2 regions of the Chitinophaga sp. 180180018-3 genome follow, and region 2 is predicted to be linked to the other one. Evidence: riboswitches for the same ligand, from Rfam matches in the RefSeq annotation. Region 2 holds a riboswitch; the other holds the start of a gene.

Region 1 (4,973 bases), 1.2 Mb from region 2:
GGATCATCTATCAAAGCCTCTGTGCCATGCTGGATCTTCCGGTGTATGCTGTGAATATCCCCCGGCAGTTTATCCTCGCGTATTTCGACAGCTTTATTGATTTCAACGCTCCTGCCGACACTGGCAACCATCATATCCTGTTTTTCATAGATCCCATTCAGGGGCAGATCTATACACAACAGGATGTAGATACCTATCTTAAACGTGTTTCCGTGCCGCCCGTTCCCTCCTATTTCAGGCCTCAGTCTAACAAACGCATTATACAGTTCCTGTTGGAAGAACTGGCTAAATGTTTCCGTGACGATAAAGAAGCCTACAAACAGGATGAACTGATGAACCTTGCCAGTATTATAGAATAAGAAGTATAGGAAGATATAAATCAAAAGTCCCATCGCATATACATGCAATGGGACTTTTAATTTCTTGCAAGAAAGATATATTATACAAATAATATCTTACTTAGCCTTAGTTGCAGCAGCTGAATCAGCAGCAGGTGCAGCAGCAGCAGTAGTGTCTACATGAGCAGCAGAATCAGCAGCAGGTGCAACTGGAGCAGCGTTCATGGTGTCAGCAGCAGGAGCTGCAGCAGAGTCAGCAGCAGGTTTGCTACCACCGTTACAAGCAACGAAGAACATACCAGCAGCAACTGCGAATACAAATAATTTTTTCATTTTTAGTTCGTTTTTTTTGTTTTTAAAAACCGGCGCAAAGTTATGCAAAATATATTAAATACAAAATCTTACCTACTTATTTCACCCACCCTTACTTTTTACGGAAGAAGATCTTAATCGGAACTCCCGTGAAATTGAACTTCGTGCGCAGCTGATTCTCCAGGTAGTTACGGTATGGCGCCTTCACATCATCCGGCAGATTACAGAAAAAGGCAAATGCCGGTGTATGCGTTGGTAACTGCGTTACATACTTGATGCGGATAGGAATACCTCTCACTACCGGTGGATGATATGCTTCAATTGCTTTCAGCATCACCTCATTCAGGGTAGACGTCTGAATGCGGCGCAAACGGTTCTCATATACTTCCAGCGCAGTTTCTACCGCTTTGAAGATACGCTGCTTTTCCGTTACAGATGTAAAGATCACCGGCACATCAGAGAAAGGAGCAAGACGCTGTTTCAGTTCTTTCTCGTAATCTCTTGCTGTGTTAGTGGCTTTTTCCACCAGGTCCCATTTATTGACCAGTATCACCACGCCTTTTCCCTTACGGGCAGCAAGACTGAAGATGCTGAGATCCTGTGCAGTGATGCCTTTTTCGGCGTCGAGCAGCAACATCACTACATCTGCTTCATCCAGCGCTTTGATGGCACGGATGACAGAATAAAATTCCAGGTCTTCATGCACTTTGGTTTTACGCCTGACACCGGCAGTATCAATGAGCATGAAATCTTTCTGGAACATATTATAACGCGTGTGAATGGTATCGCGGGTAGTTCCTGCAATATCGGAAACGATATTGCGTTCTTCTCCGATCAGTGCATTCAGCAGCGAAGATTTTCCCACATTAGGCTGGCCTATGATGGCTATTTTAGGAAGATCGCTTTCTTCATTGGCGTCTCCCATATCCGGAGTAATGTGCGTTACCATCTCATCCAGCAACTCCCCTGTGCCACTACCGGTCATGGAGCTGAGGAAATATATATGTTCAAAACCAAGACTGTAAAATTCCGTAGCTTCCAGCTGGCGCTGGGCGTTATCTACTTTATTTACCACGAGGTAAACGGGTTTGGAGGTGCGGCGGAGAATATCGGCCACATCTGCATCCAGGTCTGTAATCCCGGTAGTCACATCACACATGAAAATAATCAGGTTCGCCTCTTGTACAGCTATTTTCACCTGTTTACGGATCTCACGTTCAAACACATCATCGCTGTTGGTTACAAATCCACCGGTATCGATCACGTTGAATGTTTTTCCGTTCCAGTCGGCGATGCCGTACTGGCGGTCGCGGGTAACACCGCTCTGGTCGTCTACGATGGCTTTGCGCTGTTCCAGTAAACGGTTGAACAAGGTCGACTTGCCAACGTTCGGACGCCCAACTATCGCAACTGTAAATCCTGCCATTGCTTATTATATTATATAGTTTCGTACTAACCTGGATAATGCACCCAGGAATTTCTATAATCAATATCCGTATTCCTTCAGGAACGTATCATTATCGCGCCATTTGTTGCGCACCTTAACGAATAGTTCGAGGAATACTTTACGTTCAATGAATTGCTCTATTTCTTTACGCGCCTGGGTTCCCAGTTCGCGGATCGACTGTCCTCTTTCACCCAGTATGATACCTTTCTGGGTATCGCGTGTTACGATGATTTCAGCACTTATTTTGGTGAGTGTTTCCTTTTCCTGGAATTGTGTAACAATTACCGTAGTGTGGTAGGGAATCTCTTCCTCGTATAATTTGAATATTTTCTCACGGATCATTTCTGCCACAAAAAAACGTGTAGACTTATCCGTTAGTGTATCTTCCGGGTAGAAGGGATTGGCTTCGGGTAATAGGGCTACAATCTCTGCCAGCAGTTCTTTTATTCCTTTTTTCTGCATAGCAGATATCGGAACAATGGCTTTGGCTTTACCCCAGGCCTTCACTTTTTCCACCAGCGCAGCCATGTCATCCTTCTGCACATTATCCATTTTATTCAAGATAAGGATCACCGGCACTTTCAGCTTCAGGGAGTCAAACAATTCCAGGTTTTCTTCCAGGGAATCTTTGGCGTCCATGATCAGCAACGCTACGTCAGCATCTTCCAGGGCCGATTTTACCGCACCCATCATTTTCTCATGCAGCTTATATTTCGGATCGATGATACCCGGAGTATCGGAGAAAACGATCTGGTATCCGGGCTCAGTCAGCACGCCGGTGATGCGATGACGTGTGGTTTGCACCTTAGGAGAAATAATGGCCAGCTTCTCACCGATCAGTGCGTTGAGCAGCGTGCTTTTTCCCGCGTTGGGCTTACCGAAAATATTTACAAAACCAGCTTTGTGCATGAATGATCTTTAAACAGTTCTCTCAAACTTACAGAAATAAAAAAAGCCGAATTTCTTCGGCTCTTTAATTTTTTTCTGACGCCTTTGCAACGTCTTTTTGTAGCGAGGAGCGGATTCGAACCACTGACCTTCGGGTTATGAGCCCGACGAGCTACCTCTGCTCTACCTCGCAATGAGGGTGCAAAGATATAACTATTTTACTTAGCGCCAAAACTTTTTTAAAAAATAGCAAAAAGCCAACCATAACTGGTTGGCTTTCATATTGGAATGCTTCATACACTTTAAAATGGAAGATCGTCAGCAGGTTGTTCCTGTACGGGTTCAGCCTCCGGAACAGCGACCTCGGCAAGCGTGGCTTTTCTTTTGTCGTCATCCCTGCGGCTGAGCAACTGCAAAGCAAACACCCTTACCCTCATGGCACATGCTAACACGCCGGTATTGGTATTTACATAGGCTTCCGCTTTCAGACTGCCCTCTACATATACCATGGTGCCCTGTACCAGATAAGGCGCTACACCGCCTCTTTCCCATAGTGAACAATCCATCCAGGTGGTTCTTTCTTCCAGCACTCCCTGTGCATTTTTAAAACGCTCATTAACAGCTACCGGAAAGTTGAACACGGATGCTCCGTTGACTTCTTTCTTAACAACATCGCGGCCGAGATGCCCGATGAATTGAATTTTCATCATCAGAAATAAAGATTTAATGGTTAAAAACTTATATCAGATGATTGAGAGAAGTATCCATGAAAATTAAGCAAATTTCCGGCCTCTGAAAAATAAATTCGCATTTTTATTAAATACCGTCCTAACTTTGCGTTAACACAAACATGGGGTGCCTTACTTTCAGGCTGAGATCACACCCAATGAACCTGGACCAGGTAATGCTGGTTAGGAAACGAGCAAAACGCAAAAGATACATACGTAGAAATGAAACAGCTAATGTTATTAGTGCTGCTATCCGTAGCAGGCACTTTACATGCACAATCGCTGCTGACCGGTACTGTTACCAGCAAAACCGACGGCCAGCCACTGGAGGGTGTTACCATTACGATTAATCAGACAGGGGCCGTAACAGACGGTAAAGGCCATTACAGTATCCATCTCCCTAAAAAAGGAAGCCATACCTTAACTGCCAGTTTTATCGGCTACAAATCCTTTGAGGTTACGATAACGACTACTAACAGCCATCAATTGCAGGATATTGTGCTGGAATCAGCCAGTCTCTTCGTAAAACCGGTGGAGATCAGCAGCCTGCGAGCTGGTAAGAACTCGCCTTTTGTGCATACTACCCTGTCGGCAGCCGATATTAAAAAAGAGAACCTGGGCCAGGATCTGCCTATACTGCTGGATCAGCAACCCGCTGTGGTAACCAATTCCGACGCAGGTACCGGTATCGGCTATACGGGCATACGTGTGCGGGGCTCCGACATCACCCGTATCAATGTTACAGTAAACGGTATTCCTGTGAACGATGCTGAATCCCAAGGTACTTTCTTCGTGAATATGCCCGACTTTGCCTCATCTGTCAGCAGTATACAGCTGCAACGCGGCGTAGGTACCTCCACCAATGGCGCCGGCGCATTTGGTGCCACCCTCAATCTCAGTACCAATGAATTCAGGGAAAAGGCCTACGGCGAGATCAGCAGCAGTTACGGCTCCTTCAACAGCTGGAAGAATACGGTTAAAGCAGGCTCCGGACTGATCGGCGATCACTTTACCATCGATGCACGCCTCTCTAAGATCAGCTCCGACGGCTATATCGACAGGGCCACGTCCGATCTCCGCTCCTTCTATACTTCCGCCGCGTATATCTCCGCAAAAACGGCTATACGGCTGAATGTTTTCTCTGGAAAGGAAAAAACCTACCAGGCCTGGAACGGCGTGCCTAAAGCACTCCTGGAAACTGACCGCACTTACAACTCAGCCGGCACAGAAAAACCCGGCACGCCATACAACAACGAAACC
Region 2 (4,973 bases):
GTTTATAAGTGATCACTCCCTGCCTTACATCTTCCTTGTTCGGCAATCCCAGGTGTTCCTTGGGCGTTACATAACAGAGCATGGCCGTGCCAAACCAGCCAATCATCGCAGCACCTATGCCGGAAGTGATATGGTCGTATCCCGGAGCGATATCGGTGGTGAGTGGGCCCAGTGTATAAAACGGCGCTTCATGACAGTGTTGTAACTGCTTGTCCATATTGGCTTTGATCAGATGCATAGGAACATGCCCTGGTCCTTCTATCATTACCTGTACATGATGCTTCCATGCAATTTTGGTTAGTTCTCCTAATGTTTCCAGTTCCGCGAACTGTGCGGCATCGTTGGCATCTGCAATACTACCCGGGCGCAGGCCATCTCCCAGCGAAAAGGATACATCATAGGCTTTCATGATCTCACAGATCTCTTCGAAATGCGTATACAGGAAGTTTTCCTGGTGATGCGCCAGGCACCACTTGGCCATAATAGAGCCACCGCGTGATACGATTCCTGTAACCCTGCGTGCAGTGAGCGGAATATATCTCAGCAGTACTCCTGCGTGAATGGTGAAGTAATCAACACCCTGTTCCGCCTGTTCTATCAGTGTATCCCGGAAGATTTCCCAGGTTAGGGCTTCTGCTTTGCCGTTTACTTTTTCCAGTGCCTGATAAATAGGAACGGTACCAATGGGAACCGGAGCATTGCGGATGATCCATTCCCTGGTTTCGTGAATATTTTTTCCGGTACTCAGATCCATAATAGTATCGGCTCCCCAGCGACAGGCCCACACTGCTTTGTCTACTTCTTCCTCAATGCTGGAAGTTACAGCGGAGTTGCCGATGTTGGCGTTTACCTTTACAAGGAAATTACGGCCTATGATCATGGGCTCACTTTCCGGGTGATTGATATTGGACGGAATAATGGCTCTGCCGGCGGCTATTTCATCGCGCACAAATTCCGGCGTAATGAACCTGGCAGGGGTATTGGCGCCAAAGCTGTTGCCCGGATGTTGTTGCCACAAGGCATTGTGCTGTTCGTGAAGTTTATCGGCATACTGGTTTTCCCGTATGGCAACATACTCCATCTCCGGTGTGATAATTCCCTGTTGAGCATAGTAAAGCTGAGTGATGTTGGCGCCGGCGCTGGCACGGAGTGGTTTATGGGTGAGGCTCATCCGGGGCATTTTATCTCCCTGGGTCATCAGCTGCCTGACGTAAGGGCTGAAGTATTCCGGTAGTTCTTCCACATTATTCCTGCTGCGGATCCATTCTTCCCGGATCCTCGGAATGCCGGTGGTGACGTCGATATGTACAGCCGGATCGGTGAAAGCTCCGCTGGTATCGTATACTATTACCGGAGGGTTAGGGGTGGCTGCGCCGTTCTTTCCATGTAGGCGTGTATCCGTTAACGTTATCTTCCTCATGCCTACTCTGATAGGATGAATATTACCTGGTACATAAAATTTTTCCGACGCAGGGAAAGGTGAGCAGTTGAGTGCTGCGGATTGTTGATGCATAGTTTAGCGTTTTTTTGAGATGAGATGGCCCGTTCCGTAGTTATACTACGGGGATGGGTATACGAACAAATACCAAAACGGGAAATTAACCTCCCTGTGTAGCGCGGATAATGGTAATATTATCAGCTGCGGATAGTGACTGTTGTTCCCATAGCGCTCTGGGAACCACCTGATTGTTGATGGCTACTGCGATGCCTTTTTGAGCGGAGAGCTGAATAAACTGTAAGAGTGCAGCGATAGTTGTTCCCGGCTGCACCGCATAAAGTTTATTGTTTACATGAATTTCCATGTAGTTTGGAATTTAAGGTGAAACAATAAACTTTAAGGATGTGGAAGATGAGAAAGGTTCAGTTACTTTTCCCTACGGCAGTATGAGCTGCTTCAGGTACTGAGGGTATCATCTCAGTTTATCCATATAGTTGCCTATTGAATAAACACCCCTAAAGTGTTGGTGTAAAAGTAATGGAAAAATTTAAAAATTGTATTACAAAAGATGAATTACGTATTTTTAGTTCATGGTAAGAATCAGTTTAGTGGGTTTATTGATACTGGCCGTTGCCTGCCGGAATACGGGGAAGAAGGCAGAGAAGGAAGAGTTACAGCAGGATAGCAGTCTGGTAAGTATCGCAGACAGCAGTAATGCCCGCATTACCGACAGCACCACTGCTGTTGCAGATACGCTGCATATTGATGCAGCCAGACTCATAGGTAAATGGATACAGCCGGTAGCCGGCCTGGACAAGGAAATGCAGGGTTTTCAACTGAGGAAAAACGGAACTGCCAAATCAATTAACATGTATACGCTGGTATACGAAAAATGGCAACTAACTCACGATACCCTGCTGTTATGGAATCATTCAGAAGGAGTGAAAGATACTTCCACTATTATAGATACCACCATTATCAGGGAACTGTCGGATACATCGCTGGTACTGTTTCCTGTTAAAGCTGCAGAGGGCTATATGGAGAGATACCGCCGACAGAACTGATCAGTTATACATCTGCCATAATCCTACCAGGCAGGCTACCACCGACATGAAAATACCGGCAGCCGCCATTTGCATATCGTCTATATTTTTTCTTCCGATGAACAGGGATACAAGACCTATGATGATAGATACCGCCCCGGCTGTTACTGCGTAGGCGGGCGTATGTGTAGCGAATGCGAAAGCCGCTGACAACACGCCGATAACAAGCGCTGATATACAGGCTGTTTTTGTTAATGTTGTTGAATGTTGCATATCTGTTCGGAGTTTTAATACAGGAACGGAATAATTTTTTTATCGTTGGTCTTCTACGTCTGCACTAAGCCGATTGCTGCGTTTCTTTCACGGGATGTGGTTCCCAGGGAACCCTGAGGAGGGGACCGATTTCCTGGTATCTGGGATCCCGGTATTCATCCAATCCATACTGAATAGCTAAGGTATCAGGCACTTTTATAAAAGTGCCGAATACGCGGTCCCATATAGAAAATATATTGGCATAATTGGCGTCAGTTTCCGGCTGGTAACGGCTATGATGAACCTTATGCATATCCGGAGATACGATAACCCAGCTCATGGCATTATCCAGCCATTTAGGAAGATGGATATTGGCATGATTGAACTGCGACATGAAAGCGGACAGGCTCTGATAGAACATCACCATCCAGAAAGGAACTCCCATGGTAAGAATAGCAACGAATAATGCCACTATCCTGAACAGGCTTTCTACCGGATGATGCCGCAACGCGGTGGTAGCATCAATCTGCGTATCGATATGATGTATCTTATGGAACTGCCACATCCAGGCTGTTTTATGCTGCACCCAATGTATCAGCCAGGAGCCGATAAAATCGAGCATCAGCAACGCGAGAATAGTATGTAGCCATAACGGCAGCGGAGCCAGATAAAGCGCCCCGAAACGGTGTTCACTGGTCCACAGGGAAGCTTTTACAATGAGGAAAGCCAGCCCGGTATTTACAACCACAGTGGTGAGTGTAAAGAAGAGGTTAGTGCCCGCATGTTTATACTTGTTGCTGCGGAAGTGAAAACGAGGTGCCATTCCTTCAATGATCCAGAGAAGGAGTAGGCCGCTGATCAATATAGCGGTACGATATACCGACGGGATATGTTCAAAAAAGCTGACCATACACAGGTAAAAACTTTCAGATACAGTATATTATATTCAAGTAAAGTTGTGATACGCTATGCTATAGTTTGGTTCTCCGGATCAGGCCAACATTTCTCTGCAAACAAGATATAGGGTTAAAAGTTCCACTCAAAAATTACGACTATTTGGGGAATAAATAAAGGTTCTCAGGCGCTGTCTGTAAAGAAAAAAGCAACCTCTTTGCAGAGATTGCTTTATATATTAAATAGTCTTTTGCTATCAGCAATTAATTGTTCAACATGAGCGGCATTACCAGCATCAGCAGGTCTTCGTTTTCTTCTTTTTCGGAAGGTCTGAGGATACCTGCTTTGGTGGCGGTGGCCAGGTCAACAGCGATTTCATCTCCTTCTGCTGCGTTCAGCATCTCGATAAGAAATTTCGCGTTGAAAGCAATCTGCATGTCATCGCCGGTGTACTGGCAGTTCATGCGTTCATTACCCTCGAAAGAGAAATCCACATCCTGAGCAGACAACTGCAGTTCACTGCCGGTAATGTTCAGTGCTACCTGATTGGTGCTCTTGTTGGCAAAAACACCTACGCGTTTGAGGGCGTTCTGGAAGTCGCTTTTCACTACTGTCAGCCGGTAAGGATTATCTTTCGGGATCACTACCTTGTAATCCGGGAACCGGGCATCGATCAGGCGGCAGATCATTTGTGCGCCATCATGCTGTACAAAGAAGTGATTTTGGCTATAAGAGATCTTTATTTCAGAATCGTTGTCGGGCAACGCTGATTTCAGCAGGTTCAGCGGCTTTTTAGGCACGATGAAGCTGTCGGATTTAGGGCATTTTACATCTGTTCTTACGTATTTAACGAGGCGGTGAGCGTCGGTAGCTACGAAAGTCAGGCTTTCGGGCGACAGTTCAAAGAATACGCCTGTCATTGCCGGGCGCAGATCGTCGTTACTTACCGCGAACAATGTTTTATTGATAGCGGTTACCAGGCCGGTGGAGGTCATGGTAAAGGAAGTTGTGTCGTCGGCCGCCGGTTCTTTCGGGAAGTTTTCCGGGTTTTCACCCATCACCTTATACTTACCATTGTCTGAAGTGATTTCTACTGCATAGGAATTCACATCAATGTGGAAAGTCAGCGGCTGGTCCGGCAGGTTTTTGAGAGAATCCATCAGAATCTTCGCCGGAATACAGATCCTTCCGCTTTCCTTGGCTTCCACCTCCAGCTTCACCCGCATAACAGTTTCCAGATCGGTCGCAACTACGGTCAGCTCGTTTTTGTCAATCAGGAACAGAAAATCCTCCAGTATAGGCAATACTGTATTCGAATTGATAACCCCGCTGATCTGTTGTAATTG

Evidence for each region. Region 2 has a riboswitch for thiamine pyrophosphate ahead of thiS (sulfur carrier protein ThiS). Riboswitches for the same ligand answer to the same signal wherever they lie in the genome.
Region 1: another riboswitch for thiamine pyrophosphate. It lies ahead of UNH61_RS02900 (TonB-dependent receptor); the one in region 2 lies ahead of thiS (sulfur carrier protein ThiS).

Annotation. Positions count from the first base shown of each region.
Region 1 is NZ_CP140772.1:715,404-720,376, reverse strand. It holds gene UNH61_RS02930 (transglutaminase-like domain-containing protein) at 1-359, shown strand, start outside; gene UNH61_RS02925 (hypothetical protein) at 456-671, opposite strand; gene der (ribosome biogenesis GTPase Der) at 763-2,076, opposite strand; gene era (GTPase Era) at 2,137-3,006, opposite strand; tRNA gene UNH61_RS02910 (tRNA-Met) at 3,107-3,178, opposite strand; gene ssb (single-stranded DNA-binding protein) at 3,288-3,695, opposite strand; TPP riboswitch at 3,827-3,921, shown strand; gene UNH61_RS02900 (TonB-dependent receptor) at 3,936-4,973, shown strand, end outside.
Region 2 is NZ_CP140772.1:7,601,361-7,606,333, forward strand. It holds gene thiC (phosphomethylpyrimidine synthase ThiC) at 1-1,513, opposite strand, end outside; gene thiS (sulfur carrier protein ThiS) at 1,599-1,802, opposite strand; TPP riboswitch at 1,855-1,965, opposite strand; gene UNH61_RS30110 (lipocalin family protein) at 2,029-2,502, shown strand; gene UNH61_RS30115 (hypothetical protein) at 2,503-2,754, opposite strand; gene UNH61_RS30120 (sterol desaturase family protein) at 2,819-3,643, opposite strand; gene dnaN (DNA polymerase III subunit beta) at 3,891-4,973, opposite strand, start outside.